Regions from separate parts of the Photobacterium sp. Alg240-V54 genome, predicted to be linked through region 2. Evidence: predicted binding sites of a transcription regulator. Region 2 holds the regulator's gene; the other holds the start of a gene.
What was found. Region 2 encodes CRP, which controls carbon source genes, mostly activating them, when cyclic AMP is high. Its sites were predicted from a motif close to TGTGANNNNNNTCACA; they were not measured.
Positions count from the first base shown of each region.

Region 1: G6R09_RS11800 (NupC/NupG family nucleoside CNT transporter) is a predicted target of CRP. The motif match lies at 8,406-8,421, and genes of this name have one in related genera.

Region 1 is NZ_UNRL01000004.1:2,489-19,355, reverse strand. Features, by position in the region: gene G6R09_RS11830 (efflux RND transporter permease subunit) at 1-2,854, shown strand, start outside; gene G6R09_RS11825 (copper-binding protein) at 2,858-3,358, shown strand; gene G6R09_RS11820 (aspartate/glutamate racemase family protein) at 3,423-4,505, opposite strand; gene G6R09_RS11815 (DUF1456 family protein) at 4,719-5,210, opposite strand; gene G6R09_RS11810 (lipoprotein) at 5,288-6,184, opposite strand; gene G6R09_RS11805 (lytic transglycosylase F) at 6,377-7,846, shown strand; gene G6R09_RS11800 (NupC/NupG family nucleoside CNT transporter) at 8,491-9,681, shown strand; gene alsS (acetolactate synthase AlsS) at 9,952-11,616, shown strand; gene budA (acetolactate decarboxylase) at 11,629-12,348, shown strand; gene G6R09_RS11785 (NRAMP family divalent metal transporter) at 12,586-13,812, shown strand; gene G6R09_RS11780 (LysR family transcriptional regulator) at 14,071-14,964, shown strand; gene G6R09_RS11775 (NAD(P)/FAD-dependent oxidoreductase) at 15,518-16,744, shown strand.
Region 2 is NZ_UNRL01000005.1:182,218-199,084, reverse strand. Features, by position in the region: gene G6R09_RS14405 (YheU family protein) at 1-6, shown strand, start outside; gene G6R09_RS14400 (phosphoribulokinase) at 151-1,020, shown strand; gene G6R09_RS14395 (OsmC family protein) at 1,081-1,485, opposite strand; gene crp (cAMP-activated global transcriptional regulator CRP) at 1,868-2,500, shown strand; gene G6R09_RS14385 (hypothetical protein) at 2,683-2,877, shown strand; gene G6R09_RS14380 (DUF1338 domain-containing protein) at 2,943-3,737, opposite strand; gene astD (succinylglutamate-semialdehyde dehydrogenase) at 3,778-5,235, opposite strand; gene astA (arginine N-succinyltransferase) at 5,248-6,264, opposite strand; gene G6R09_RS14365 (aspartate aminotransferase family protein) at 6,376-7,599, opposite strand; gene G6R09_RS14360 (aminodeoxychorismate/anthranilate synthase component II) at 7,959-8,534, opposite strand; gene trpS (tryptophan--tRNA ligase) at 8,637-9,656, opposite strand; gene G6R09_RS14350 (phosphoglycolate phosphatase) at 9,762-10,460, opposite strand; gene rpe (ribulose-phosphate 3-epimerase) at 10,460-11,134, opposite strand; gene G6R09_RS14340 (DUF2970 domain-containing protein) at 11,336-11,533, shown strand; gene dam (adenine-specific DNA-methyltransferase) at 11,543-12,385, opposite strand; gene G6R09_RS14330 (SPOR domain-containing protein) at 12,494-13,912, opposite strand; gene aroB (3-dehydroquinate synthase) at 13,936-15,015, opposite strand; gene aroK (shikimate kinase AroK) at 15,039-15,557, opposite strand; gene G6R09_RS14315 (type IV pilus secretin PilQ family protein) at 15,943-16,867, opposite strand, start outside.

The DNA of each region.
Region 1 (16,867 bases), on a different contig from region 2:
CGATATGTATTGGGCACGTTCGCGAGTATTAGAATATTTAAGCCAAGTTGCACCTAAATTACCCGCCAATGCAAAACCAACCTTAGGTCCAGATGCGACAGGGGTTGGCTGGATTTATAGTTATGTATTACAAGATAAAACAGGTAAGCATGATCTAGCACAATTGCGTAGTTTACAAGACTGGTTTCTAAAGTATGAACTTCAAACTGTAGCGGGCGTGTCTGAGGTAGCAACGGTTGGCGGAATGGTAAAACAATACCAAGTTCAGATCGACCCATCTAAACTTCGCGCTTATAACCTTACTCTCCAACAAGTCAATATGGCAATTCAAAACGGTAACCAAGAAACTGGTGCCTCCGTTATTGAAATGGCTGAAGCTGAACATATGGTTCGTACTACGGGCTATTTAACCAATATTGAAGATATAAAATCACTGCCTTTAAAAGTAACAGAAAATGGTACGCCACTGTTACTAGGAGATATTGCAGATATTAATCTGGGACCGCAAATGCGCCGAGGTATTTCTGAATTTAATGGTGAAGGTGAAGCTGTCGGTGGGGTTATTGTGATGCGTTTTGGCGAAAATGCCAGCCAAGTGATCACTAACCTCAAAACTAAGTTGGCGCAATTACAACAAGGATTACCTGAAGGTGTTGAGATTGTTGCTACCTATGATCGCTCAACTTTAATCGATCATGCGGTGAAAAATCTGTGGCAAAAACTTGCTGAAGAATTTCTGGTAGTCGCCATCGTTTGTGCGCTATTTCTATTCCATATTCGTTCTTCATTAGTGATAGCGATTAGCTTACCCATTGGTATTTTATCAGCTTTTATCATCATGCATTGGCAAGGTATTAATGCCAATATCATGTCATTAGGTGGTATAGCAATAGCCATTGGCGCAATGGTTGATGGCGCCATTGTCATGATAGAAAACGTCCATAAACATATTGAACGTACTCCGCTCACCGACAACAACCGTTGGCAAGTTATTGGAAAAGCTGCTGAAGAAGTCGGCACCCCCCTGTTCTTTTCATTGCTGATTATTACCTTAAGTTTTGTGCCCGTGTTCGCGCTCGAAGGGCAAGAAGGTAAGATGTTCTCACCATTGGCATTTACCAAAACCTATGCCATGGCCGCAGCAGCAGGTTTAGCGATCACTTTAGTACCAGTATTAATGGGCTATTTCGTTCGTGGTAAAATTCTACCTGAACATAAAAATCCAGTGAACCGCGCGGTTATTGCACTCTATCGACCATTATTGAATCTAAGTCTTAAGTTTCCGAAGACAATGATCGTTATTGCGCTTTGCTTAATGGCATCTTCATATTACCCGTTAACAAAACTTGGCAGTGAATTCATTCCCCCATTAGACGAAGGTGATTTGATGTATATGCCAACTACCTATCCAGGAATATCAATAGGTAAAGCGCGGCAATTATTACAACAAACCAATAAACTGATTAAAACCGTCCCTGAAGTCGCAACGGTTTGGGGAAAAGTTGGTCGAGCTGATACAGCGACCGATCCTGCACCGTTAACCATGATTGAAACAGTGATCCAATTAAAGCCTCGCGATCAATGGCGAGCAGGTGTCACCACTGAATCTTTACGCAAACAATTTGATCAATTGATCCAATTTCCCGTATTAACTAACGCTTGGGTAATGCCGATCAAAACCCGTATTGATATGTTAGCAACAGGAATTAAAACGCCGATAGGGATCAAAATTGCAGGCCCAGATCTTAAAGTGATCGAAGAGATCGGCGCAGAGCTAGAGCCTATTTTAAATAACATCAAAGGCACAACCTCTGTTTATGCCGAGCGCGTTGCTGGAGGGCGTTATATCACTATTGATATTAATCGTCGTCAAGCTGCGCGTTATGGGTTAGCTATTAAAGATATTCAACAGATAGTCTCTACTGCTGTTGGCGGAATGAACGTTGGTGAAACCATTGAAGGTCTAGAACGCTACCCTATTAATGTGCGTTACCCACAATCTTACCGTGATTCAGCAGCAAAATTAAAAGATCTACCATTGATTACCCCCAATGGTGCCCGTATAGCACTGGCTGATGTTGCAGATATTCGTTACGAAGATGGACCACCAATGATCAAAACTGAAAATGCACGTCCAAATGGATGGGTGTTTGTCGATATTGAACAGCGTGATTTAGGCTCTTATGTTGTCGAAGCACAGCAAGTGGTCGCCAAACAATTAAAACTGCCCGCTGGTTACTCATTGGCATGGTCAGGTCAATATGAATATATGGAACGAGCAAAAGCACGCTTGAGTATTGTTACCCCAATTACTCTTGCCATTATTATGCTGCTGCTTTATTTCAGTTTCCGCCGTGTACAAGAAGTCTTCATTATTATGGCAACCCTACCATTAGCGATGGTAGGTGGTTTATGGCTGATGCTCATACTGGGATTTAATTTCTCTATTGCTGTTGGGGTTGGCTTTATCGCACTCTCTGGTGTCGCAGTTGAAATAGGGGTGATTATGTTGGTGTACTTAAACCAGTCATGGGCATTTAAAAAACAAGATGCACAAGATCAGCAGCGTCCATTAACTGCAATAGATTTACAGCAAGCAATCAGTGACGGTGCGGGATTACGTGTCCGTCCCGTAATGATGACCGTACTGACCGTTACCATTGGTTTGATTCCGATAATGTATGGTTCAGGTACTGGCTCTGAAGTCATGCAACGTATTGCCGCACCAATGATTGGCGGAATGGCGTCAGCGCTTTTACTAACATTATTAGTGTTACCTGCCATCTTTAAACTTTGGAAAAGTCGCGAACTTAGCACAACCGTCATTAATTCATCTTCAATCACAAAGGAATGAGTCATGAAAAAAACACTACTTAGTTTACTATTGGCCTTAACAACCACCACGACTATGGCTGCTATGGATCACAGTAGTATGGATCACTCACAAATGAACACCACTAAAATGGACCATCAGATGATGAATATGAAAAGCATATCTGAGGTAGGTATGCCTGCGATAGGTTCAAAACCCGACAAAGTGGTTTATGTCACCCTTGCTGACGATATGACGATTACCGTTAAAGAAGCAGCCGATATTCAGCCTAACGATGTGGTGCAATTTGTAGTAATGAATACAGGAAAAATGGCACATGAATTTGCAATTGGCTCTCCCCAAGAGCAAGCACAAGCTCGACAAATTGGAAAAGATCACCATAAAGAGCATGGCAATGCAGTAACGGTCGCACCAGGAAAAGCCAAACAAGTATTATGGCATTTTCACGGCAGTAACAAGATAGAATTTTCTTGTAATATGGAAGGACATGCCGCTGTAGGTATGACCAAAACAATCACGTTATAAGCTACTTTTCAAAATTAAAAACGAGGTAGATACTATTCTCTGCCTCGTTTTATTTAACTAAATATTATTCAAAATCAGAATAATACTGAGCTAATTTATCCTCAATAATATCATCTAACGCATTAATGCCACAATAAACATCAATACCTAACGCCTGTAGCTTATGCTCAATATCCGCGGCTGGCGCTGAAAAAAATAATGTTGGTAAATGAAAATAGCTTCCAGCAAGACTTTGATTACGCTCTGTTAAATAGTCTACCGTATAATCAAAAATGCGCTGTTGAATCGCTATTGCCTCAACTAATGATGATACTTTAAACGCTAATGGTTGTGCCCAATCTAAGTATTGTCCTTGATAAGTTGCCAAAGGTTGAATTAACGCGTCACTTTGGCCTTGAATTGACACTAATGCCTGCGCTAACGCCATCGATGCATCAATCACTTCAACATTTTCAGGTAATAGCCCTTGTGCTTTAAATCGCTGACAACTAATAGCTGTTAAAGCTAACGGTAATTCAGTGCAGCCCAATATTACTTTAGTACAGCCTTGCTTGACTATCTCATCACGTATCACTTCACATAATAGTGTTTCTGCTTGATGGGTTATTTTAGCAGTTTTAATACCAAAACTGGGATTGTAAATGGCTTCCATTATCTTAGCTTGATTATCTGCAGAAGGCTGCGTGGCTTTAATTCCCTCTTCAGTTAAGGCTATTTGATATAATTTTGATTCTATAAGACTGCTCACCCCCATCACTAATACCGACTCTTGACAGCCTTGTAACGACGTTGCGGTCTGTTTAATCATATCAACAAAAGTCACTGGTATATTTGGTAAAATACGACGAAATAATTCATGAGCGCTATTACATGCCAAACCAAGCTGATCAACGGCTAAATATTGCATTAAGCGTAATGTATAGGCAGCTGTATCATATTTACGTAGTTCGGGGATATCAGTCGGTAGCCATTGTTGCATCACTTCTTGAGGTTTATAGGCCAAACGTGCATTACCAAAAGCAACAAATTGGTAGTCTCTTTGTGCTGGTAACGATGCCATTTTTAGCATCAGATCGACCATAGCTTCGTTGCCCATACCACCAATGATACCAATACGTGGGTGGTGTAAATTATCCATAATTTTCATAAGCTCACTGACTCAATATTTATGACAGAAGTGAATAGCTTACAAATTCAGCGATTTTTTTCTTTGATGAATATAATTAATCCAACCAATAAATTGATAAATATGTTAGTAAATATTTCGAAACACAATGGTTAATATTTATTACCATATTACAGCCAACAAAAAAGCAGCTTCAATGGAAGCTGCTTCTAATAGTCAAATCAACGCAGACAATTACTTCTCGTCAGTCGTTTCTTCTAATGATTCTACGCCACGATGATTGATCTGTAATGCTTGTAAAAAATTACGCAATACTTGATCTTTACAATCACGGTAGTGTTTATGATCTACTTTACGGAAGAAAGCACTTAATTCATGCTTGCTTAAACGAAAATCAACTAATTTAAACAAATCAAGCACATCGTCTGCTTTAAGATTAAGTGCAATTTGTAATTTTCTAAAAATAATATTATTTGTGATTTTTGTTTCTGGTGCTGGTTGAACACCTTCTTTTTTGCCGCGCTTTTGGTTAATAAAACCATTTAAGAAAGTGGCAACTTGCTCGTCAGAACAACTTTTATAACCTTCAGCATCATCCGCTTTTAACCAGCTGCACACTTGCTCACGTGTTACTTCACAATCAGCTGCTGCAAAAATAGCGATCATCTCGCTATCATTTAAATCAAAAGTATAGCGAACACGGCGCAAAACATCGTTATTAGTCACAATTTATCCAATTTAGTATGCTGTGGTTGCAATAATCACAGCGAAATTATCGGCGCAGAATAACAGATAATCCATTGCTATTCACCCGTCTCTAGTAGCTTTTGCACATCAACTATACCGATCATAGCTTTGTTCAATGGGTTTTTCTCAGCAGTAATCAATAATCTTCCCTCACCATACCAATGAATAGCTTCCCACTGTGAATAAATACCTAACCGTTTATAAATGCCTGTTGACCAATCTGGCTCGTTATTCTTCACTTTTACCAGCCAAATGAATGAGTAACCTAAATACATATTTTTACGGTAACCAATGAAGGCTAAGGTTGACGTTTGTGGATCATAATCAACTCCAGTAATAAGACCTTTACTTGGATATTCCGCTACAGGTTTAACATATTGCATTTGGTCTACTGTGGATGTGTCTAAACGGTACAATTTTGTGTTTTCATTTTCCCAGTTTTTAGTAAACAACCACAACTGATCACCGACAATAGTAATCGCTTCACTGTCAAAATTATGCTTATTAAACCAACCTTTTTTAAAATCAGCATATTGGAAATTTAATACTGCTGTTGGTGTGACATTGTTTTGATGATGAAGCTGACTTTTGTCGACTTTATAAATAGAGCCGCCTTTACGTCTCGCAAGATTATTACCAATGTCAGCAATATATATATATTGCTGATCTTGCGCTAAATCTTCCCAATCACGATTAAGACTTTTATTAATTTTAACTGTCTGAGCAATACCTGTTAAATCATTATTTAATCGATATATTTTATTTTGGCCATAAGTATCATTCTGAGTCCAAATATCACCATCAATGATGGCTAACCCTGATGTCTCGCTTAGCTTTTTAGGCATATATGCCAAAATATCTACATAAAGGGTATTCCGCACAAAATAAGTAGCTGCCACACTGCATGATGACAGTAATAACACAGCTAACAATCCTATTAGAATTCTTTTCATTATTAATTAGTTACCCATAAAAATCACAATATAATGAAGCAATAATTAACTATCATATCACTATCTTTAACATATGAAAAATCAGTATAAATCATACAAAATAGCGATATAAATAAGCATTTTTTACGATTAACAACCATAATTAACTCCAAACCTATTAATTTACGTTTACTTAGGTCTGGCAGGTAAGTTATGTTCAAGATACCGTACTTCATTAAACATAAATACAAATTAGTAATATTGTGTCTGTTATTCATAAGTTTTCAGAGCTATTCAATTCAACTTGCTCCTCTGAGCGGTACTAAATATACCGGTGATTTAGCTGTATTAGAAAAAAAGCGAGTATTGAGAGTATTGGTCGCAGCAGATTTAGGTTTTTATTACATCGAGGATGGTATCACTAAAGGCATTATTGCTGATTTATTACAACACTTTGAAAAAAACATTCATAAAAGTCACCCAACGTTACATTTACAAATTATTCCTGTCCACCGTGACAACTTGCTGCCTTATATTGTTAGTGGATTAGGCGACTTAGCCGTAGCTAATATTACCATTACTACTGAGCGCAAAAAGCAAGTCGCTTTTAGTCAACCAGTATTAAGTAAGATTTCAGAAGTTTTAATTAATAATCAAAAACAGCTCGCCTTCAATAAGGTAACTGATTTAAGTGGTCAAACTATATGGATCAGAAAAAGTTCAAGTTACTACCAAAGCTTACTTAAAGTTAATAATAAATTGAGGATGCAAAATTTACCAATCGCATCAATATTCTTTATTGATGAAACATTACAAGACTATGAATTATTGGAATTAATAAATTTAGACTTATTAAATGCAACGGTCATTGACGATCATAAATTAAAAATTTGGCTACCAATTTTAAAAAATATTCGAGTAAATGATCGCTTTGTTTTACGTAACAATGGTGAGATCGCATGGGCAATGCGTAAAGATAGTCCTAAGCTGATGACTTTAGTTAATCAATATATTAATACCGTTAAGGAAGGCACATTAATAGGCAATATGATTTATAACAAATATTTAGAAAATCATCGTTGGCTTGATACTCTGCTTGATCCTAACAATATTGACCGAATGGAAAAATTATCACACACTTTTTTCCGTTACTCAAAACAATACGATTTTGATTATTTAATGTTGATGGCACAAGGGTTTCAAGAATCTGGGTTGAATCAACATAAAGTCTCAAATAAAGGAGCCGTAGGTATAATGCAAGTATTACCTAGTACTGCGCGTGATCCTAATGTTGATATTCCTAATATTTATACCTCAACCAATAATATTCACGCAGGTATTAAATATATGCGTTTCTTACAAGATCAGTATTTTAGTAGCAATGAAATCGATTATGACAATAAAATTTACCTCTCATTAGCCGCTTATAATGCAGGACCAGGTAATATCAATAAAATGCGACGGTATGCTAAAGAGCAAGGCTATAACCCTAATGTTTGGTTTAATAATGTCGAGCTTATTACTCGTAAACATATTGGATTACAGCCTATTGTCTATGTTAATAATATTAATCGTTATTTCATTGTCTATAAGCAAATAATGAAACTAAAACGCTTTCGTGACTCTGGTATTCGACCGTTTATTCCACCATATCGATTTGATGGTTCAGTCTTATTTAAATAACCTATATCGATAGTAATGTTATGAATGTAATATAAGTGCGCACCTAACATGCAATGTTATATTATGCTTTTAAGTTAGGGATAGATAAATGCTTAGTACGACGTTCTTGCTTCTGGAAATACCATAATTTACGGTTTTTAGATGATTTTTTCATTACATTACCAATTACAATAAAAATAGAGTAAATATCATCCTATTATTTAGTCTTAATGTAAATTAATGCCGCTAACAACAACGCATCATCTTTACAATGTTAAATTGTAATATTGACTCGACAAATATACCCTACCCTTTAAGCTCACACTATTCTCCTTCAAACCTATCTTCATTATTTTTAACAAAATCCCCCCATCTATGACATTAACAATTAAAAAACAAAGGATAAATGACGCTTATACTACTACTTAGATCACAGAAAAAATCATAATCAATGATAACTCTTACTTCGAAAAGATGATTTTTAACATATCTAGCGTCGGATTTTTAAAAATAGCAAGCGATTGCGTAATTCCGAGAAATAAGTTCTTGTCAATTGCAAAAAAAAGCACTGGATTAAAAATGCGATATATATCACTTTATCTGAGAATGAAATCGTTCAGCATAACCACATAAACAGATAATAATCACACTGAGCACAATCCAATATGGTCTATCTACATTTTATACTCGGGTTAGTCGTTATTGCAGTATTAGCGTTACTTGCTAGTAATAACCGTAAAAACATTAAATATCGATATATTCTTCAACTGCTTATTATTGAATTAGCATTAGCATACTTTTTACTTAATTCATCAGCGGGTACTGGCATAGTTAAAGAATTTGCTGACGCCTTTAATGGTCTGCTTGCATTTGCTGCTGATGGTACTAATTTTGTGTTCGGTAATTTATCGAATAACAATGATTTTAACTTCTTCCTTAGTGTATTAATGCCAATTGTCTTTATTTCTGCATTAATTGGTATTCTACAGCATATAAAAGTATTGCCTTATATTATCAAAGCCTTAGGTTTCTTACTGTCTAAAGTTAACGGCATGGGTAAACTTGAATCATTTAACGCAATTAGTGCATTAATGGTTGGCCAATCTGAAAACTTTATTACTTATAAAGATATTTTAGGCGGTATGTCTGAGCGTCGTATGTATACCCTTGCAGCCACTGCAATGTCGACAGTTTCGATGTCTATCGTTGGCTCATATATGAAACTTATTGACCCTAAATATGTAGTAGCAGCATTGTTCCTTAACATGTTTAGTACTTTCATCATTCTTTCTATCATCAACCCTTATGATCATGAAGCTGAGATGGATATCGATGAAATGATGGCGGCTGAAAGTAGTGAAAAATTAACATTCTTTGAAATGCTAGGCGAATACATTTTAATGGGCTTTAAAGTTGCCGTTATTGTTGCTGCTATGCTAATTGGCTTCATCGCACTAATCTCAATGATTAATGCGGGCTTTGATGCTGCTTTTGGTATCAGTTTCCAAAACCTAATTGGTTACTTATTCTATCCTGTTGCATGGCTTATGGGTGTACCTGCTCATGAAGCGTTACAAGCAGGCAGTATCATGGCAACTAAATTAGTGACCAATGAATTTGTTGCTATGATGGACCTTCAAAAACAAATGGGAAGCTTATCGGCACATACCGTTGGTACGGTTTCAATCTTCCTGGTTTCATTCGCGAACTTTAGTTCTATCGGTATTATTGCTGGTGCAGTAAAAGGGGTGAATGAAGAAAAAGGTAATATGGTTGCGCGTTTTGGCTTGCGTCTACTATACGGCTCAACGTTAGTTAGTGTGTTATCAGCACTCATTGCAAACATCATGCTATAAACACTTCCGTTAATGATTAGGGGCTTCTTTTTGAAGCCCCTGTTCTATCTTGCCACATGATTTTCCCTTCCAATCTGGATTTCCTTCTTCCTCACCATCAAAATGCAACTAATTACACTGCCCACGGTTAAATAAGAAATATTAACTTCCAATTTTAGCCTCTTTAATTTGTATGATAAATAATTTAAATTTTGTGCCACTCATCACATAAAATTCGATTTAGCGAAAACATGTCCTGAGCCGATTAATAATTATAACCATGAGGCTTATATGTTAAATAAAACCATTTCAGGTGCCGAGCTTGTCGTTGAAACTCTAAACGCACACGATGTTCCACATATTTTTGGTATCCCTGGTGCTAAAATCGATTCAGTTTTTGATGCTGTATGTGATAACGGCCCTGAAATCATTATTTGTCACCATGAACAAAATGCCGCGTTCATGGCAGCTGCAACTGGACGTTTAACAGGTAAAGCGGGTATCTGTCTTGCTACATCAGGTCCTGGTGCATCGAATCTTGTTACTGGTGTTGCAACAGCAAATAGTGAAGGCGACCCTGTTGTAGCACTGGCTGGTGCGGTCCCGCTTTCGATGTATTCTCATAATACGCACCAATCAATGGATACACGTTCACTGTTTAATCCTATTACTAAGTTCTCAGCCGAAGTAATGGACAGTGCCTCAGTCCCTGATGTGGTTCATAAAGCATTCCGTATTGCAGAGCAACCTACTCAAGGGGCTAGTTTTGTTAGCTTACCTCAAGATGTGCTAACCAATCAGATCCCGTTTATTCCTGTACAGCAACCTAAGCCTATTTTATTTGGTGGTGCGCACCCTCAAGCTATTCGCCAAGCAGCCGATCGTATTAATGCGGCAAAAAATCCAGTATTACTATTGGGTATGGATGCCAGCCAACCTTTTGTAACAGCATCTATTCGCCAATTGCTACAACAAACAAAAATAGCGGTAGTTAACACCTTTGCAGCTGCTGGCGTGATTTCACATGATTTATATGATTGTTTCCTTGGTCGTGTAGGTTTATTTAAAAACCAACCGGGTGATATCGCATTAAACAATGCTGATTTAATAATCACAATTGGCTACAGTCCAATCGAATATGATCCTATTTTATGGAATAAAGACGGTAAAACACCGATTATTCATATTGGCTACCAGCAAGCAGATTTAGAGATTAGTTATAATCCAATTTGTGAGGTTGTTGGCGATGTTGCCGTTTCTGTTGATTCTATTGCAGCAGAATTAGATCAACGCGAACCTCTTGAAAATAATCAAAAACTACAAGATTTGCGTCAAGACTTACAACATATTATGCGTATGGGTGTTAACAAAACTTCATCAATGGGTGTCCACCCACTGCGTTTTGTACATGATCTACGTCGATTTGTGAGTGATGATACAACTGTATGTTGTGATGTAGGTTCTATCTACATTTGGATGGCGCGTTATTTCCACGCTTTTGAACCACGTCGGCTGTTATTTAGCAATGGTCAACAAACGCTAGGGGTTGCCTTACCTTGGGCGATAGCCGCTTCATTACTAACGCCAAATGAAAAAGTTATTTCAATGTCTGGTGATGGTGGTTTCTTATTCTCATCAATGGAATTGGCAACTGCTGTTCGTCATAAATGTAATATTGTTCACTTTGTTTGGACAGATCATAGCTACGACATGGTTAAAATTCAGCAGCTGAAAAAATATGGTCGTGAAAGTGCCGTTAGTTTTATCGGTCCAGATATTGTTAAGTATGCAGAAAGTTTTGGTGCACATGGCTTGGCAATTAATAATGCTGATGACATCGAGCCAGTACTTCGCAAAGCAATGGCATTAAGTGGTCCAGTATTGGTTAATGTTAATGTTGATTACCGCGATAACAGCCGTCTACTTGATCAACTTCACCCTTGCCAACAAGATTAAGAGGAATACATCATGAGTTATCAAAATAGCGGCAAAACGTTTTATCAAACCTCAATGATGAGTGCCTTAATTGCAGGTTTATACCAAGGTGATTTTACAATTGGTCAATTATTGGATCATGGTAATTTTGGTATTGGTACTTTTAATGATCTTGACGGCGAGATGATTGTATTAGGTGATGATGTATATCAACTCACCAGTACTGGCGATGTACATCTTGTCAACCATGATATTACGACACCATTTGCTGGCGTAGTTAATTTCGAGCCAACAGACACTATCAGTCTTATTGAGCTAACCAAAGCTGAGTTTGAAGCCTGCTTAGAAAAAGATTTTGTCGCTAATAACGCCATTAATGCGATCCGTTTAACCGGCAAATTCTCATACGTTAAAACCCGTACAGTACCTGCACAGCATCGCCCTTACCCGCCCATGGTAGAGGTAGTAAAGCATCAGCCAATTGCTGAAATGACCCATGTTTCTGGTGTCATGATTGGTTTTAAAATCCCTGAATACATGATCGGTATTAACGTTCCAGGATTCCATTTCCACTTTATTAGTGACGATCGCACTCAAGGTGGTCATGTAAGTGATTTTATTTTAACTGAAGGTACTGCTGAAGTTGAGATCTTTAAAGATTTCCACTTACGTATGCCAGCTTCTCAAGAGTTTGATCGCGCTGATTTAAATCCAGATGATCTTAAAGCAGCCATTCATACCACAGAGAAATAACACGACCTAAAAAATACCTTAAAGCTCTATCTTTTTACAAGAATAGGGCTTTTTTTTATTGTTTAAAAAAAGACTATTGACACTCCCAATAACTATCTCTATTATCCGCGCCAACCAAAGCAATCGATTACATTTTATTGCTTTTGTCATCAAATGTATCATCCCATAATGCAGCTGATCCTATCAGTTGTCTTTCTATTTTTATAAATATGAGAGACTTTGATTTTGGGATTGATAATGCAAACTGACACACTAACCACAACAACTTCCCCACGCCACACTAACTGGCAAAATAAAGCCATTTTAAGTGTTGCCTTTTTAATGGCGACGACCTCTGTTGGCCCTGGCTTTTTAACGCAAACCGCTGTATTTACCAATATCTATAACATTGATATGGCTTTTCCTGTTTTTGCTTCAATGTTTATTACTTTTGGTATTGTCATGAACTTATGGCGTATCGTTGGCGTCTCTGGCTTACGAATTCAAGATATTGCAAATAAGGTAGCACCTGGAATGGGGTACTTTATTGGTATCCTATTAGCACTTGGCGCCGTTGCTTTTAACTTTGGCAACGTCAGTGGCTCAGCACTTGGCATGAATGTTCTCACAGGACTGGATACGACGTGGGGAGCCATTTTTACAGGAGTCATTGGTAGTCTGTTATTCATTGTTCATAATGCATCTAAACGTATGGATCAAATGGCGCGTTACTTAGGCTTATTAATGATCGTATTAATTGCTTATGTTGCACTCACCAATTTACCACCACTCGCACCAACAGTGGTCGCTGCGATAGCACCTTCCGATTTTTCAAATCTTTTATTACCAACATTAACTATCGTCGGTGGCGCCGTCGGCGGTTATTACACCGGCGCACAACGCTTAATAGATGTGAACTTAACTGGCATTGAAAATACCCACAATGTTACCAAAACCGCATGGGCCGGTATTTCTATTGCGGTCATTATTCGTATCTTATTATTTTGCGCAGTATTAGGGGTTATCACTACTGGAGTAACATTAGATCCATCAAACCCTGCAGCAGATGCGTTTCGTCATGGTGCAGGGGATATTGGTTACTTTATTTTTGGATTGGTATTATTTGTCGCTTCAATTACCTCGGTGGTTGGCAACTCATATATGGCAATATCACTGATAAAAACCCTTTTCCCCGTTGTTGCACGTAATGAAAAATCATGGTGTGTTGGGTTTATCATGTTCACTACCTTCGGCACTGTATTAATGAATATGCCAATCCTATTACTAATGCTCGCTGGACTTGTTAACAGCATCATTTTACCTATCGTACTTGCAACAGTACTTGGCGCTACACGCTATCCCAATATCGTAGGAACCTACAAGCATCCACTCTACCTTACGATAATTGGTGTCACTATTGTCCTTATTATGAGCCTAGCAAGCCTTTCTAATATTAGCGGCTTTATCACTAAATTTATTGGCTAAACATTAAGGGTATGCCGCTAGGTATATCCTTTAGCGACTGATTTATATCAACTAATAAAATAAAAATACGTATAAGCTAAATTTTGTCAAATGCTACCAAAGCCATAAATATAATAAATATCAATATAAAAAACACTAATAGTTGTCTTTAGGTATAGGTTTTAGTTATATTAGAGCAACACCAATGTCGTTATTCTTATGTCGAACGATAAGATATGACCTATTACCCATTATAAAAATAAGATGAATCGTTAAAAAATGAATATAAAGATTGAAACTCTTAGCTCATTTATTGCTGCTGCCGAATATGGTTCGTTTAGTGCTGCTGCACGACAGCTGAATAAAACCCAAGCTGCAGTTAGCCTCACTATCCAAAACTTTGAAATTGATTTAGGATTTCAAGTCTTTGATCGTTCAAGCAAATGCCCTCGCCTAACAGAAAAAGGTGAGCACGTATTAAAAAATGCCAAAATAATGATGGCGCAATATCAAACATTCCTTGAGCGTTCATTATCTATTTATCACATGAATGATGTGAAAATCAAAGTCGGTATTGATCCACTGGTTTGTAATGAAAAAATACTTTCAATAATCAAAAGATTATCTTCTGATTTGCCAAATATTGAATTGTTTATTATGCAGCAAAACAGTAAGCGTTTAGCGGAAGAAATCAAAGCTAAAAATCTTGATATTGCATTAGGTATTTTTGATCACGAAAATAAAATTAACCTAGAGTACACCCAAGCATTTAATATTAATGTTAGCTGGGTAGCGACTCAATCGTACCTTGATAAATATAATGCGGGTGCAACAACATTAAGCTACCAAGATTTTTGTCAGCAACGTCTATTGATCCCTGCATCTTTAGATTCATTGCCATTTGATGAAGCAAAAGCAGCACTACAATTATGGCATGTTGAAGATATCCATACTATTTTGTCATTATGCCGTGAAGATATTGGCATTTGTTGCTTACCTGATTTTGTATTAAAACATGATCTTAAGAATGAAATGCTAAAGAAACTTAATCTTTCATTCAGTAAAATTACCAGTAATGTATGGTCGGCTTCTCTTATTTACCCTATTGGCTCTCAATTAAGTCCAGCAATTCACTGGTTGCAAGGGCAATTTACTGACATAGAATCATTTTAAATTACCGCCTTACTTAAGCATGAGCAGTTTTGCTCATGCTTAATACTTACTGTTACTTTTCTAATCTGCGTTAACATTCCCAAATTATAAGAATACGCCCTCTTTTTCCCTTCGCTTTAGTCATTCGTTTTCTACTTACAATTGTATAGTTATGCACATTATTCGGATACATACAAATCAACACCTTACCAGTAAATAATTGTTACTAATAATTACAAGTGCATTTTTTTTCGCACCATTATTACCAACATGTAAAGGTCATTTGTTTTTTGACGCCATTGTCATTAAATATGTTTGGAATATAATGGTCACCAATGGCACAACAGTGATATTTTAAAAAAAATACCCGTGTCGAGTTCACAGAACTTGAATTTTGACTGATTTAATTGTCTTATATCAAAGAAATTCATCACACATAAGATATCAGGTAGCCGCCCTGCGTGTTGTGGCTAATAAAAAGTCATTTTGTAGCAACGGATCAGCTCATCAATTTAATGATGGAAGACCATCCCCTGAGAATGATATCTAGGGTTCACTTTTTGAGGTATTCGTTATGTCACGAATCGTTATTGTAGGTGGCGGTGCTGCCGGTATAGAACTATCGACTTTGTTAGCAAAAGCTAACCGTAAAAAACATGAAATTATTCTGGTTGAACCAGAAACGGATCACTATTGGAAACCCCGCTTACACGAGATTGCTGCAGGTACCTTTGATCGCGAGTTAGATTCAGTTTGCTATTTCACCCATGGTGCAATTAATGGTTACCAACATTATCAAGCAGCAATGACTGATATTGACCGTGAAAATAAAATGCTTAGTGTTCGCCGTAACGATGGCACAGAAGCAGCGGTAAAATATGATTACCTTGTTGTCGCTGTTGGTGCAGTAAGTAACGACTTTAATACTAGCGGTGCTCGTGATAACTGTATTTTCCTTGATTCGGCAAGCCAAGCTCGTCATGCATGGAACAAAATCAGTCACTTGCTACGTGAAGGTAGTGATCGCACTGTAAATATTGTAGGCGCTGGCGCAACAGGTGTTGAACTTGCAGCTGAACTTGCACGAGTAAGCCATAAATTACAACGTTACAATGCAGCTAAACTAACAATCAATTTAATTGAAGCTGCAGATCGTGTGTTACCAAATAGCCCACAAAAAATGTCAGCTAAAGTATTAAAAGAGCTACAACGTACCAATATTAATGTACTTTTAAATACTCGAATTAGTAAAGTATCAGAACATGGTATGGTCACTGCTGATAATCAGCCATTAGAAGCTGATATTCAATTTTGGGCTGCAGGTGTAAAAGCACCAGAATGGCTTAAAGGACTGGGTGGTTTAGAATATAACCGTATGAACCAAATTATGGTGAATGCGAATTTAACCACAACAATTGACGATAGCATTTTCTCTTTAGGTGATTGTGCATCAATTCCACAAGCTGATGGCAGTTTTGTTCCGCCAAAAGCACAAGCGGCAAACCGTGCAGCTGTGCATTTAAGCAAAAGTTTAACTGGCTTATTACGTGGTAAAGAACTGACTGACTTTGAATTTAAAGATGGTGGTATGGTTGTCGCAGTTGGTCATCACTTTGCTGTAGGTTCATTTGCTCCTCAGTCAAAGATGGCAAACAACTTGGTATTTAAAGGACGCCTTATTCGTCGTCTTTACGATACTATTTTCCGTCTACACCAACGTACCGTTGAAGGTATGTTTACTGTATCACGTTTAATTATTACTAAACGCTTAAAAGCACTATTCCAACCTAACGGAATGTAGTAACTAGCAGTATATGTATATTTGGCTAATCTCATTAGTCAAATATACATACTTAATACTTAATACTTAATACTTAATACTTAATACTTAATACTTAATACTTAATACTTAATACTTTAAAAT
Region 2 (16,867 bases):
ATGTAAAAAGCCGCACTATTTATTCATCATAAAAGTCGGCCCTTGCTAGCACTTTTATCACTCAAAACCGACATTTATGTAAACTTGTAGTAACATTCATTGCTGTGCTGTTTTTATTCTTAACATCTAGTAATCACAACAAGGTGAATTATGTCGGTAAAACACCCTATTATTGCAGTCACTGGTTCATCAGGTGCAGGAACAACCACTACATCTGAAGCCTTTCGTAAAATGTTTAATATGATGGACATTAACGCTGCATGGCTAGAGGGTGATAGCTTCCACCGTTTTACACGTCCAGAAATGGACTGTGAAATTCGTAAAGCTAAAGAGCAAGGTCGTCATATCAGCTATTTCGGCGCAGAAGCTAATGATTTTGAACAATTAGCTCACTTTTTCAAACAATATTCTCAAGATGGCAGCGGTAAGTTTCGGCGTTACTTACACACCTTTGATGAAGCGGTGCCTTATAATCAAATGCCCGGTACGTTCACTCCGTGGCAACAGCTCGCTGAAAATACTGATGTATTATTTTATGAAGGTCTACATGGTGGTGTCGTCGACGGCGATATTAATGTCGCTCAGCATGTTGATTTACTCATTGGAATGGTACCCATTGTTAACTTAGAATGGATTCAGAAAATTATTAGAGATACTCGCGATCGCGGTCATTCTCGTGAAGCAGTAATGGAATCAATTGTCCGCTCAATGGATGATTATCTTAATTACATCACCCCGCAGTTTTCTCGTACTCATATTAACTTTCAACGGGTGCCTACCGTTGATACCTCCAACCCTGTCAGTGCTAAAGGCATTCCAAGTTTAGATGAAAGCTTTGTGGTGATCCGTTTTCGCGGTTTGAAAGACGTTGATTTCCCATATTTACTCTCCATGATCCAAGGGTCATTTATGTCGCGCCATAACACGCTGGTTGTTCCTGGCGGAAAAATGAGTTTTGCGATGGAATTAATTATGCGGCCATTACTAGAGCAATTAATTGAAAACGGCAAAATCGCCTAGTGGTTGAACTTGGTATTAATTAACGGTCGCTGTTATCAGCAACCGTTAATGAAAATAGCGTTATGCCATAACAATTTCATAGCTATGACTAAGTTCGACGCCTTTACCCAGCATTAAACATACTGAACAATATTTTTCGAGAGAATCAGCAACTACTTGACTCACTTTGTCATCATTTAAATCATGACCTGTCACCACAAAATGTAACTTAGCTGCAGTAAACAATCGTGGCGCTTGCTCACGACGTTCTGCTGAAATTTGTACTTCACAACCTGTAATCTGCTGCTGTAGATCCTGTAACCCACTCACCACATCAACCGAGCTACACCCACCCGCAGCCATTAACACTAATTCCATTGGGCTCGGCGCTTTATCACCACCATTACCATCTAGGACAATACTATGTCCTGATGATGACTGACCGACAAAAGTCATATTTTCAACCCATTTTACGCGTGACTGCATTTTTATCTCCTTTAGCTATATTATTTAGATTTTAGCCCTATTTTTGTTGATAATACCATCAATGTAAACGTTATTTGTGGTGTTTAATATTAATTTCGTTGCGTATTCAAATAGGCACAATTAGCCAATAAATCCATCTTCAAACTATGCTATTGGTAACTAACTCACAACGATGTGATCACGTGCACACTTATCTCTCATAAATGAGTGAATCAGCTAGATCAATATCAAGAAAAAACCTAAAAAAAAGGATACACTCTTACTAAGTTCAAGTTAGCTTGCAGCCCAGCAGCTGAGTGAATAACCCTACCATCAAAAAGTTTTGTTGAGTTATCGTCACAGAACATATTGTTGGGCAACACATGCAGAGGAAGTTAGTAATATGGTTCCAGGTAAACCGCAGACAGATCCAACTTTAGAGTGGTTTCTTTCCCATTGTCACATTCACAAATATCCATCAAAGAGCACGTTAATTCACGCAGGTGAAAAAGCAGAAACTTTGTATTACATCGTGAAGGGTTCTGTTGCTGTATTAATCAAGGATGAAGAAGGTAAGGAGATGATCCTTTCTTACCTAAACCAGGGTGACTTTATTGGTGAACTCGGCTTGTTCGAAGAAGACCAAGAACGTACAGCTTGGGTTCGTGCTAAAAGCCCTTGTGAAGTTGCAGAAATTTCATTTAAGAAATTCCGTCAGTTAATTCAAGTTAACCCAGATATTCTAATGCGTCTATCTGCTCAAATGGCATGCCGCTTACAAGTGACAAGCCAAAAAGTAGGTGACCTTGCATTCCTTGATGTGACTGGTCGTATTGCACAGACACTACTTAATCTGGCAAAACAACCGGATGCAATGACACACCCTGATGGCATGCAAATTAAGATCACCCGTCAAGAAATTGGCCAGATCGTAGGTTGCTCTCGCGAAACAGTGGGTCGTATATTGAAAATGCTGGAAGAGCAAAATCTTATTTCTGCTCACGGCAAAACAATTGTGGTTTACGGTACACGCTAATTATTTAGTATCGCCGTTATCCTCAATGAAACCGCAGCTGATACCTGCGGTTTTTTTGATCTTAGCGTTTATCTACCAACATCGAAAAGCAATCATTGATGACGTTAATATTTCTGTTAAATTTTCATTTGTAATCGCATTCATTCATGCTACATTTCGATCACAAATGGATTTAACAATCAATGATGGTCAATATGGATATTGAACGCTTTTCAGCTAACAGTTACACCACCGTACCCGGCGTGTTAACGGGTCAGCCAACAACCATTGAAATGACAGGGTTTAGCGATAGCCGCTGCTACCTTGAGCAACAAACGGGATTACGTCGCTGCCCTGCTGATGAATCTGGCGTTTGGGCTTCACCGCTAGATAACTGATCACTTAAGCAGCACTTGCCTAAGTGCTGTTTTATTATCGCAGCTCTTTCACCACCAACACCTAGCTAGCTATTGGTACTCTCAAAGATTTTATCCGCCGACGCCGTTACAAAGCCGCTATACAATTCACCATTGGGTTGTGGGTAGCGTTTAGCGAATTCGTAAAATCCACCAGGGATGGAATGAACCCCATCTCTAAAGCTCACTCCAACCTCATCCGCCATGGTTGCTGATTGCTCTAACATTACTGTTGCATCACCTTTAATTTCACCACCAGCCTGATTAATCACAAACTGGTTATGACGTAATAAGTGATTAATCTGTTCTAAATCGGTAAATTGCTCAAGTTGATTGATACTGACCGTAAAATGATTAGCGCCAAAGCCATGCGCTGCAACCCAAGCAGCATACTCACTTTCAGCGGCTAAGAATTGATAGCTTGTAAAATCCAATTGCCATGGACGCCCACCATAAACAAAATCAGGGTTGCGAAAATAGTCATCATCGACTTGATCTAACAGACTACGCACCATAAGTTGTAACTCTGCCGAACAACTGCCTAACTGTAATTCACTAATAAAGACTTTGGGTAATTGAGGATCAGGATGCATGAAATATTCAGCGTACAGTTTTTTCGTCTCAAAATGGTATTTCGCTTGCGGCTGGTAGCCAAAAGCAATAAACGGCGCGGCGACAACCGCTAAACTACACTTAGGTACGCCAAAACTGCGCAGTGCAATATGATCATTTAACAACGCCGCATCTTCGGTTAATAAGCGCTGTATTTGCACTGCTGATGGACATAACCGTTGACTATAGTCGTGCCATAAACCATCAAAAAGTTGCGTAATTGATTCCATAATCTACCCGCTTATTTAAACCATCATCAGTGTATATATCTTAGTTCAAGCTCACACCTGGCGCTAATTGAGACGGCAATTGCACTGATACATCTTCAACAGATGCCATCGGGTAAGCACAATAATCGGCGGCATAATAAGCACTTGGGCGTAGATTTCCAGATGCTCCTGGGCCACCAAATGGCGCATCACCACTGGCGCCAGTTAATGGTCGATTTCGATTCACAATTCCCGCTCTAATATGGTCAATAAAATACTGCCATTGCTGCTCATCTGTTGATATTAATCCTGCAGCTAATCCATAACGGGTTTGATTTGCACTGACCACTGCTTGACTAAAGTCATCATAACGACTGACTTGCAATAACGGTCCAAAGTACTCTTCATCTGCAGGCTCACTAACGGCACTGACTTCAATAATCGCAGGAGTAACGATTGCACCTTGGCCACGTGTCGCTGCTAACAAGGCTATGCCACCAGCCGCGATTAATTGCTGCTGATTGTCCAGCTGCTGATCGGCTGCGGTATTAGATATCAATGGCCCCATAAAAACGGCAGGCGTGGCAAATGGATCACCCACTGTCAATTGCGAGCTCACGGTTACCAAACGCGCTAATAGCTCATCACCAGCTTTTCCTGCCGCAATATATAATCGCCTCGCACAGGTACAACGCTGTCCGGCACTTAAAAAAGCAGACTGAATAATGGTATACACCGCCGCATCAAGATCGCCATATTGTTGGCCAATAACCAGTGGATTATTACCGCCCATTTCTAATGCCAGCATTTTTTGTGGCTGACCTGCAAATTGCTGGTGCAATAGATGCCCAGTATGAGCGCTACCGGTAAACAGAACGCCATCCACGTTCGCGGCAGCCAAAGCCGCTCCTGTCGAGCGCCCTCCCTGAACTAAATTAATCACACCAGCGCTTATGCCTGCTTGCTGCCACAATTGACACATCAACTGCGCAGTATTGGGCGTCAGCTCTGAAGGTTTAAACACCACTGTATTTCCGGCCAATAGTGCCGGAATAATATGACCATTAGGCAAATGTGCGGGAAAATTATACGGCCCAAACACAGCCATAACCCCTAATGGACGGTGTCTTACCACCATGGTTGTTTGCGCCTGTTGACGTTGTCGAGTACCAGTGCGTTCATGATAAGCCTGAAGCGACAATGCCACCTTGGCAATCATGGCAGCAACCTCTGTGGTGCTTTCCCATAACGGCTTACCTGTTTCTGCTGCAATAACACCAGCTAACTGTGATTGATGCTGTTGCACTAATTGCCCAAAACGCTCGATGATCTGGACTCGATGATTAAGGGGAGTATTGCGCCAGGTTACAAACGCAGCCGATGCCGCAATAACCGCCGCTTCAACTTGTGCAATCGTTGCTGCCTGACCTTGCCAAACCACACTGTCATCATAAGGATTGAGTGATTGAAATTGCTCACCAGCACCGTCTAACCACTGATTATTGATCCATAAGCTCATGCGACTCTCCTATTATGATTGCGCGACTAACCGCACTTCATCACCAGTATCAACATTAAGCGCAGCGGCAACGTCAGCGGTCATCACCACTTGCCCTTGCGCATTGACTGCTAACGGCGCTGCAACCGCACGAAATCCTGCTAACTGACAATTAGAAACCAAATAGCATTGATCACTGGTGTGTTGACCTATTTCAACTTGGCATCGCTGTGAATGACGCACGGTTTCAATATTACGCACATCACATTCAACACTGGGGCCAGCATCAAAAATATCGACATAGCCACGGCAGCAAAACCCTTCTTGCTCAAGTAATTGTAATGCTGGACGTGTATTCACATGCACTTGACCAATCACTACTTGCGCTTCTTTACTGAGTAAGTTGACGTAAATCGGTAATTTCGGCATTAAATCAGCAATAAAGCCTTTGCGGCCAATACCTGTTAGGTAATCTGCATGAGTAAAATCAATCGAAAAAAAATGTTCTTTCAGCCATTGCCAAAACGGAGAATTCCCCTGCTCATCAGACACACCACGCATTTCAGCAAAAGCAACCTCAGCAAAGCGTTGTTGATGATCAGCCATCAATAAAAACCGCGATTTAGACAATAACCGCCCGTTAAGACCTTGACGCCATTCAGGTAATAGAAACAAGCTACACAGCTCAGTCTCACCGGTATATTGGTTACCTAATGTCAGCACCTTAACAATATTGTGCACCCCTAACTGACGCGAGGCATGGGTCACGGTACTTAAATGGTAATTATAAAAAGGCACATCGAGCCCAACCGTGGCTTCAATCGCGGTTGTACCAACCACTTGATCAGTATCGCTATCAACAGCGACTAGCAGATAGCTTTCTTGTCCTGGCGAGGTAACACGAGTATTAAAGCTGGCTTGAGAGTGTTGAATGCGGCCACGGAGTAAATCTTCATTAATGGGTAATGATGTAAAACCATGGCCAGAGGCTTCTGCACATTGCATCAGTGCAGGGTAATCAGCGCAAGTAATAGGACGAATAATGAGCATCGCATTCCCTCCTAAATATAGGCAATGACGGCAGCCATTGCCTCGCTTGAAATCAGCGTTAGAATGGGGCTATTGGTATTAACTAACCCCGCAATTACAAGTTAATCACAGCTAACAATTGGCGTTATATAACGTTGCAATCGCCGCTTCTAAGCGTTGCATTCCTTCATCAATATCTTTTTGCTCAATCACTAACGACGGCGTAAAGCGCACCACATCAGTACCAGCGACAAGTACCATTAGTCCCTCATTACCTGCAGCAACTAAAATATCTCGCGCCCGTCCTTGCCACTCTGGCGTTAATACCGCCCCTAGTAATAAGCCTTTACCTCGTATCTCGCTAAAAATAGGATAACGGCTATTAATTTGCAGTAGCGCTTCACGGAACCATACTTCACGTTGCTTAACACCTGCTAAGAGTGCCGGTTGACTGATTTCATCGACCACGGCTTCTGCAACAGCACACGCTAGCGGATTACCGCCATAAGTCGAACCATGTGTACCGACTTTTAGATGACTGGCGAGAGCGGCGGTAGTTAACATTGCCGCGACCGGAAAGCCACCACCTAATGATTTAGCGGTAGTTAAAATATCAGGTGTCACCCCTAAGCCTTGATAAGCAAACAAATCTCCCGTACGGCCGTTACCAGTTTGAACTTCATCAAAAATTAATAGCGCCTGATGCTGATCACACAGTTGACGTACGCGCTGCACAAACTCAAGGCTTGGGCTAATCACTCCGCCTTCTCCTTGCAATGGTTCCATCATAACGGCACAGGTTTTATCACCAATTAATGCCTCAATGGCTGCGATATCATTGTAAGGAATATGGGTTACGGCTTGTGGTTTAGGACCAAAGCCATCGGAATAGCTACTTTGGCCACCAACGGTAACCGTAAAAAAGGTTCGGCCATGAAAACCATGGTTGAAGGCAATGATTTGATCTTTCTCTGCACTAAAATTATCAACCGCATAGCGACGGGCTAATTTCAATGCAGCTTCATTAGCTTCTGCGCCAGAGTTAGCCAAGAAGACTTTATCGGCAAAGGTTAATTGAGTCAGTTTATCCGCTAGCCGCAATGCTGGCTCATTGGTCATAACATTACTTAAATGCCACAATTGCTGTGCTTGTTCTGTTAATGCTGCCACCATTTTAGGATGACAATGTCCTAAACAACTGACTGCAATGCCACCTGCAAAATCAATATACTCACGTTGCTGTTGATCCCACAGCAGTGAGCCTTGTCCACGAACAGGTATAATATCCATTGGCGCATAACAAGGTACCATCACCTCATCAAATAACGACCGTTGTAATTTATCTTCAGTTGCCATCACACTATCCTTCTGTGCTTTATAGCTTACTATTAGTATTTACATTTTATTAACCTTTGCCAATAAAGACAGTAGTTTTTATTCAAACCAAGGTGTTAACTAATAAATACACCACAAATAGTTATGCATTACTTGCGGAATATTATTAACCACCACCAATGACAGATAGCCGTTCCCGCTAGGAAATAATCATTCCTCAGCGCATAGAATTCCACTATCACCAATAAAGGGAAAATTGTTAACAATAGTAAATCAGTAGCGTTAATAAGATATTGAAACAGCAACAGCGAGGATAACAACAACAGTAACGTACTTATCACCAACGCAATAAGTACGTAAAAATAGCAGTAATAGTGGAATTAACGCTGCAGAAAGTTAGCTAATAGTGCATGACCTTGTTCAGTCAAAATACTTTCAGGATGGAATTGCACCCCTTCAAGGGCTAAGGTTTTATGACGGATCCCCATAATTTCATCGATTTCACCGTTTAACTCTGTCCAAGCAGTGATCTCAAAACACTCAGGCAATGTCGCCGCTTTCACTACTAATGAATGATAGCGAGTAACGGTTAACGGATTATTTAGCCCTTTAAATACGCCACAATCAGTATGGGTGATCGCAGAGGTTTTACCATGCATGACTTGTCGAGCCCGCACCACATCACCACCAAACACTTGCGCTAATGATTGATGACCAAGGCACACCCCAAGAATTGGTAATTTACCGGCAAAATACTCAATCGCTTGCAAAGATATACCGGCCTCATTAGGCGTACAAGGACCTGGAGAGATAACTAAATGGGTCGGTGCTAACGCTTCAATTGCCGCAATATCAATCTCATCATTACGAATAACAACGACATCTGCGCCTAATTCACAGAAATATTGATAAAGGTTGTAAGTAAATGAATCGTAGTTATCAATAATTAACAACATACTACAACTAAGCTCTTATTGGTCACTGTCAGCGACAGCGATTAGTGGCGATAAAAAAGCAGAGCCTAAGCCCTGCTTTTTTAGAATGATAATGACTAACGCTTATGGGCGCGCAACAAAACCTACAGCATGGTAAGCTTGTTTCAACACTTCAGCAGCACGCGCTGATGCTTTATCTGCACCCGCTTTCATCACGCTATCAAGGTAAGCTCGATCACCACGAATACGATGATATTCAGCTTGTACTGGCTCTAGCATTGCCACTAACGCTTCACCAACATCTTTCTTAAATGGGCCATACATATCAACGCCAGCATACTGGGCTTCAATCTCAGCAAATGTTTTGCCTGTTGCGCCAGAATACAAACCCATTAGATTTGAAATACCCGCTTTTTGCTCAATATCGTGCGCAATACGTGGCGGCATTTCTGCATCGGTTTGGGCTTTATTAATTTTCTTTAGAATCGACTTAGGATCTTCTAACAGTGTAATCACGTTCTTGCGATTATCATCTGATTTAGACATTTTTTTAGTCGCATCTTGTAAGCTCATCACTCGCGCACCAACCGTTGGAATATACGGTTCTGGTACTTGGAAGATTGGGCTTTCAGGGGTGCTGTAAAGATTATTAAAACGAGTTGCGATATCACGTGCTAACTCTAAATGTTGCTTTTGATCGCTACCGACAGGCACTTGATGGGCACCATACAATAGAATATCGGCCGCCATTAGTACTGGGTAGCCAAACAAACCGGCGTTAACATCATTGGCATGACGGGCTGATTTGTCTTTAAATTGCGTCATACGACTTAACTCACCCATTTGGGTATAGCAATTTAATAACCAACCAAGTTGAGCATGTTCTGGTACATGAGACTGTACAAACAAAGTGCTTTTGTTTGGATCTACACCCACAGCTAAACAGATAGATAAAGCATCTAAAGTTGCTTCATGAAGCGCTTTAGGATCTTGTCGTACCGTAATGGCATGTAAATCAACCACACAATACTGACAATCATAATCATCCTGCATCTGTTCCCACTGACGCAGCGCACCAAGGTAGTTGCCGATACTCAATTCACCAGAAGGCTGTACGCCACTTAATACAATGGGTTTACTCATGATCAGGCTGTCCTGTTAATATCTTTAATTGTATTGACGAAAGGTACTAATAACACCGTTATCAGTACCTCAATTGTTGGTTTTTTTAGTGTACACCTTAATGTACTAGCAGCCTAGTTTAACCACATCAAGTAGTTGCTTGAAGTGATCACAAACAACATCAGGCTCACTGTCACTGATTGGCTGACCATAGTTATAGCCATAAGTCAGTCCTAGTGAACGGCAATTTGCTGCATTGGCTGCCAAAATATCATTGCGCGAATCGCCGACCATTAACAGTTCAGCAGCGGCAATATGATGTTTTTCCATCAGCCAATGTAATGCGAACGGATCCGGTTTTTTTAATGGAAAGGTATCGCCGCCAATAACATCCACAAAATAATCACTCAAACCGTGCTCTTCTAGCAAGTGAGGAACAAATTGTGACGGCTTATTGGTCACGATAGCCATAGCGACACCCGCTTGATGTAAGTTGGCTAAGGTTGTTTTTACATCCGCATACAAGGCACTTTTTTGATGGCCACCAGCGGCATAATAATGATCAAACAGTTCACGGGCTTGACGATGCAACGCAGGATCTAACTGTGGATCGACATCAATGCTACGACTTAACGCACGGCCAATCAAAATGTCAGCGCCGTTGCCAATCCAAGTTGTTACCTGTTCAACCGTTACCCCTTCACGACCAAGATGACGCATGGTCAAATCAGCAGCATCGGCTAAATCAGGTACGCTATCAAGTAAAGTACCGTCTAAGTCAAACGCGATAAATTTTATGTTCTCAATCAAATTACTAGCAATCATTAACGCTTAGCCTCAGCTAACTGTACGCGCATTTTATCAATCGCGACTTTATAATCTGGCTCATTAAAAATAGCAGAGCCGGCAACAAACATATCAGCACCAGCTGCGGCAATTTCAGCAATATTGTCAACATTAACACCGCCATCAACTTCTAAGCGAATATCACGGCCTGAAGCATCAATACGCTGACGCACTTGGCGTAGTTTATCAAGTGTGCTTGGAATAAATGACTGACCACCAAAGCCAGGATTGACTGACATGATCAAAATCATATCAATTTTATCCATAATATAATCAAGGTGGTGTAATGGTGTCGCTGGATTAAATACAACACCCGCTTTACAGCCATGTTCTTTGATTAATTGCAAAGTGCGATCAATATGGTCTGTTGCTTCAACATGAAACGTGATCATGCTGGCGCCAGCTTTAGCAAAATCAGGAATAATACGATCGACAGGTTTTACCATTAAATGCACATCAATCGGTGCAGTAATGCCGTAGTCGCGTAATGCTTTACAGATCGGCGCACCAAACGACAGGTTTGGCACAAAGTGATTATCCATAACATCAAAATGGATAACATCAGCACCTGCTGCCAAGACATTTGCGACATCTTCACCTAAACGGGCAAAATCAGCAGACAAAATAGATGGAGCGATCAAAAAGTCCTTCATGTTTAGCCTCTCTACACTAGCGATAAAAATAACAAGCTCGACCAACCAAGCCTATAAACTGCTGCCAGTCTACCCGATCCCCTAAGTGTTGTCTTACTGGATTTATTTATTGCTGCAGTTAACCATAGTTATCAATTCGGCGACCGATAGAGGAACTACAATCAACAAAGACTGCAGCAGATATACAAAGGAAGGAGATGCATGTATTCACGCGCTAACGCAATATGGCAAATAGTAAAAAGTGTTTTAGCGGCATTGTTTGGAGTGCAATCACAACAACAGCGTCGTCAAGACTTCAACCAATCAAGTCCGTGGCCGTTTATCATTATTGGAGGGATGGTTATTGTTGGTTTAGTGGTGATATTAATTGCCATTGCCCGTCAGGCAACAGCAATCTAAATATTGGCTTTATTGGTGATCACTATCGGTTGCAGGCGCTGTTTTAAATAATGCCAACAATTCATCGACTTTATTACGACCACCACCATTACGACTAATGGTGCGTTTAACCCTTACCACCGACAAATCAGCGCCAGTATATAAACGCCGAGTTAATGGCGTATCATGATTAGAGATTAACACCGCAATATCACGCTCTGTAGCGGCTTTCTCTGCTACATTCGCTAAGGTTGCTTGATCGTCTAAACTAAAGCCATTGCCTGAATAAGAGGTAAAGTTAGCCGTGGTCGATAATGGCGCATAAGGTGGATCACAATAAATCACACTGCCTTTACGAGCTCGTGAAAATGTCTGGCTATAGCCTTCACATACAAAAGTCGCGCGTTTGGCTTTTTCCGAAAAGTAATACATCTCAGCTTCTGGAAAGTACGGTTTTTTGTACGAACCAAAGGGAACATTAAAACCGCCCTTTTTATTGTAACGGCACAGGCCGTTAAAACCATGGCGATTTAAATAAAGAAAATAAATCGAACGCTGATAAGGATCAGTACTGTTATTAAACTCTTCTCGAATACTTAAATACGCAGCTTTAGTATTATATTCAGGCGTAAATAATCGGCGAACATCTTCAATGTATCGCTCAGGCTCTTGCTTGATAATATTATATAAATTAATCAGATCAGGATTAATATCTGCTAATAAGTAGTGCTCATAATCAGTGTTTAAAAATACTGAACCAGCACCCACAAAGGGCTCTACCAATTTACGCGCGGGCGGTAGGTGTCGTTTAATATCCTCGACCAGAGAGTACTTACCTCCAGCCCATTTCAGGAATGCACGATGCTTTTTCATTAAGCTGACCCACCACCACTTACAAGAATGCCACGAAAGGTCGCGGATTGTACCTCATTTACACCCAATGCTGATACCAATTAGCATAAATAACTATGATTAATGGCTTTATTTTAAGCGATTCATTTCTTGTTGAATATGTCGATAAGGTTTCAACCACGGTTTTAGCTGTTGCAACGTGGTCGGCAATTGACTTTTTTCCGTGCGGGCTTGAGCTGCTGTCGCATAATTCCCTGTCACTACGATAAACCATGGTCGTTGATTACGTTCAGTCTGATAAATCATTGCTGCAGTCATGTTGTGGGTGTTAATAAATTCTGCGGCAGCGGCAAGGCTTTGAGTGGCTGCAAGTTGTAATGCGTAATGACTTGGCTTTACTGCCGCTAATTTTTGCTGATCAGCGGCTAATTTAAGCGTCCAATCAAGTGTCGAGGTTGAGGCTAATGGTGCGGTTACAGCCGCAGGTAGTGATGGTGTATCTGTTACATCAGCTGCGGCGACAGTTGGAGTGGCAACCGCCGCCGAGGTGACAGGGATCGCTTCTGTAACGATAGGATGCCCCTCCAACGCTTGATCGTCAATCATGGCATCAATTTGTTGCTCTGAAATAACAATCCGCTCATGGGTGTTTTCTTCTTTGCGTCCAACCGTTAAACCTTGAGTATGCACTTGTGGCGGTAATGGCGCATCATCAAATGTTACCGTGGCAGTCACAGCAGGTATAGTCGTTGGCGCTTGAGTGCTGGTTTCAGTGTGAGAACTAATGGTCATTAAACCATATCCTGCAATCGCCACAGCGATCACCGCTAATACTATCACTAGCGCTAACAAGGGTTTTTTAGAAGCCTTTGAGGTCATATTCACACCTTCAGATTGAGGAAGATCATGCAGCGCACCCGGCTGCGAAATAACAGTCAACAAACGCTGTTTTAGTGTTCGTCGACAAGCCGTGGTTAAGTCATCATTACCAACTAACATTTCGGTAAATAAAACCGCTTCTTGATGGCTAAAATCATCAATATCTAACGCTAACGGAATAATACCAGAGCCATGGCTAACCTGAGCTAAAGTCTGGTTTAACTCACTATGATTAGCAAATAATACAATATTAAGCTGCAGCTGGGGCTGTTGTTTTGCATGCAGGGATAATGCCCATAGTTCAGCAATCAAATTGGCACTCAATAAATGTGCGTCATCAATAACCACCATCAGTTTCTGTGGTTGATTAACCAATAAATGCTCAACACTTTGACATAACGAATCATGTTCGTTAAACATCGCATGGCTAACAAATTGCTGCAGCAATAGAGTGCGATGCTGAGTATCAGTTTGCCCAGGCTGACACATCAATAAAACGTGATGACAGTCAGTGGCATAATGTTCAAGGAAAGAGTGTGCAAGCCAAGTTTTACCTGAGCCTTGGGCACCTGAAAGGTGAAGAAGGTGAGAGCCAAACCGAGTAATAAATCGAACTCGAGTCAGCAACTGGATCTGACTTTCCAGATCCAGATTTTTTGCTTTCGTCATGCTGGTCATCAATGTGCTACAACTTAGCGGCCAATAACATCCTGAAGCACATTAAAAGGTACATCAGCCACAACCTCAGCAGCACCAATTGCTGTCGGTAATACTAAGCGTAGCTGACCTGACAATACTTTTTTATCTCGCATCATGTGCTTGATAAAATCGTCAAAAACCATAGTATCAGGCGCAACAACGGGCAAATTTGCTCGCTGATGTAACGTGATAATTCGCATCACATCGGCATCACTGAGCAATCCCTGCTTTGCGGCAGTATGTGCTGCGAGAACTGTACCTGCTGACACCGCTTCGCCATGCAGCCAGTTACCATAGCCCATCTCTGCCTCAATAGCGTGACCAAAAGTATGGCCAAGATTGAGTAACGCCCTTACACCGGATTCTTTTTCATCGGCAGCAACAACATCAGCTTTAATCTGACAACAACGGCTAATGGCGTAACATAACGCATCATTATCCAGTGCATGTAAGCGCTCAATGTTATTTTCTAACCAAACAAAAAAATCATAATCGGCAATAATGCCGTACTTGATAACTTCAGCCAACCCTGCAGCTAACTCACGTGGTGGTAATGTCTGCAAACAATGATTATCAATAATCACGGCTTTAGGTTGATAAAAAGCACCAATCATGTTTTTACCCAAACGGTGATTAACCGCAGTTTTTCCACCTACAGATGAATCAACTTGTGCTAACAATGTTGTCGGCACTTGAATAAAATCAACCCCTCGTTGGTAACTTGCCGCCGCAAAGCCAACAAGATCACCAATTACGCCGCCACCTAAAGCAACTAAAATCACATCGCGCCCATAATTACCTTCCAGTAAAAATGTCATGATGTGATTAAACGTATCGAGGGTTTTGTATTGTTCACCATCAGGCAGAGAAAGTAGTGCCACTTGGCACGATAATGAACTGATGGTAGCCATTACCTGATCCGCATATAGCGGGGCAATGGTGTCATTGCTGACCACAACTACTCGTTTACCTGCAGATATCGCAGATGCAAACAACGCCGAGTTGTCGAACAACTCGGCGCCAATTGAAATAGGGTAGCTTCTGTCATCTAGATTGACATTGATCCGTTCCATGGTCAGCTTCTCTTTTTTATTAATTAACGCTCTTCCAGCATCTTGATGATTTGGTTAGCAACTACTTTCGCACTTTGATCATCAGTACGAACAACGTAGTCAGCAACCTCTTCATACAATGGGTTACGCTCTGCTGCTAATTCTTCAAGAACTTCACGAGGTGTGTCAGTTTGAAGTAATGGGCGTTTTTTATCACGTTGAGTACGAGCTAATTGCTTTTCAATAGTCGTCTCTAGATAAACAACGATACCACGAGCAGACAGGCGATTACGGTTCTCTTTATTAATAACAGAGCCGCCACCCGTTGCAAGAACAATACCTTGTTCTTGGGTTAGATCATCAATAACAGTTTCTTCGCGAACACGGAAGCCGTCTTCACCTTCAACATCAAACACCCAACTAATATCAGCGCCAGTACGTTCTTCGATTACAGTATCTGAATCAAAGAATTCCATATGCAGCTGTTGTGCAAGGTGTCTACCAATTGTGCTTTTGCCGGCACCCATAGGGCCAACCAAGAAAATATTTCGTTTTTCAGCCATTTTAGCAATTTACGCGCGGTTAATAAAACGACACCACCCGCAGGCTCTATTAAAATAAGCCCGAGGCGCCAAGTTCCTCACATATAATTCGTGATAAGACAGAAAATTATCTCAGGACTGACTACTATTTTGCAATAGCTAGTCGACATCAATCGATATTTTATTGAGCCTGTCTTACCCACAGAGGCTGCCATAATGGCTCACCAAAGGTCTGAGGTCAATCGTATTAAGCTCGTAAATATCCAGTTAACGGCTCAACAACATACTTCACACCCAACGTGTAACTTCATTCAACCCCAAGAAATATAACACTTTTAACGCTTACCTACCCTGCTACAACATTGATTAGAGCCGCTATCAGCAGGGCGGTTCAATAAGTGAAAAATTATTGCATCACGATTTTTGGTGTCACAAAAATCAATAATTCACGTTTCCCAAGTTCTTCCATTTTATGTCTAAATAATGCACCAAGCACCGGAATATCACCAAGGATCGGCACCTTACGAACGCTGTTGTTAATTTGATTTTGATAAATACCGCCCAAGACAACCGTTTCACCGTTATTGACTAGCACCTGAGTACCAATACGCTGAGTTTTAATCGCCACTGCAGTACCGACCCCAGTTGGCACTTCTTCACCTTTGCTGTCTTGGGTCACTTCTAAGTCTAATACCAGCTTATTATCCGGTGTGATTTGCGGTGTTACCATCAAACTAAGGACTGCCTTCTTAAAATCAACCGATACCGCTCCACTTGATGATGCTTCTAGGTATGGAATCTCAGTGCCTTGTTCGATATAGGCGGTTTTTTTGTTGGTCGTCATAAGACGCGGACTTGAGATAATTTCCGCTTTACGCTCTGACTGTAACGCTGACAATTCAAGATCTAATAACACATTACCTAACTTTGCCACTTGAAATGCAATACTTGCCGCCCCTGCTTGAGTTGCACCCAAGTTAACATTAAGAAAATCATCAACGGTGGTGTCATCTAACAAACCGGAGCTACCAAGGTTGCCTTCAATCGAACCGCCGATAGTGGTATCGCCATCGATACTTGATACCCCCCAACGTACGCCAAGCTCATCGATATTACCTTCATCAATGGTGACAATACGCGCTTCGATTTGAACCTGCTTCACCGGAATATCCAGTGCTAACACGATATCTTTGATGCTAGCGATACTGTCGGGTGTATCTTTTATTATCAATGCGTTAGTTCGTTCATCGACATGCAATGAACCACGCTCAGATAGCATTCCAATCCCATCACTTGAACCACTCAATAACTCAGAAATATCCGTCGCTTTG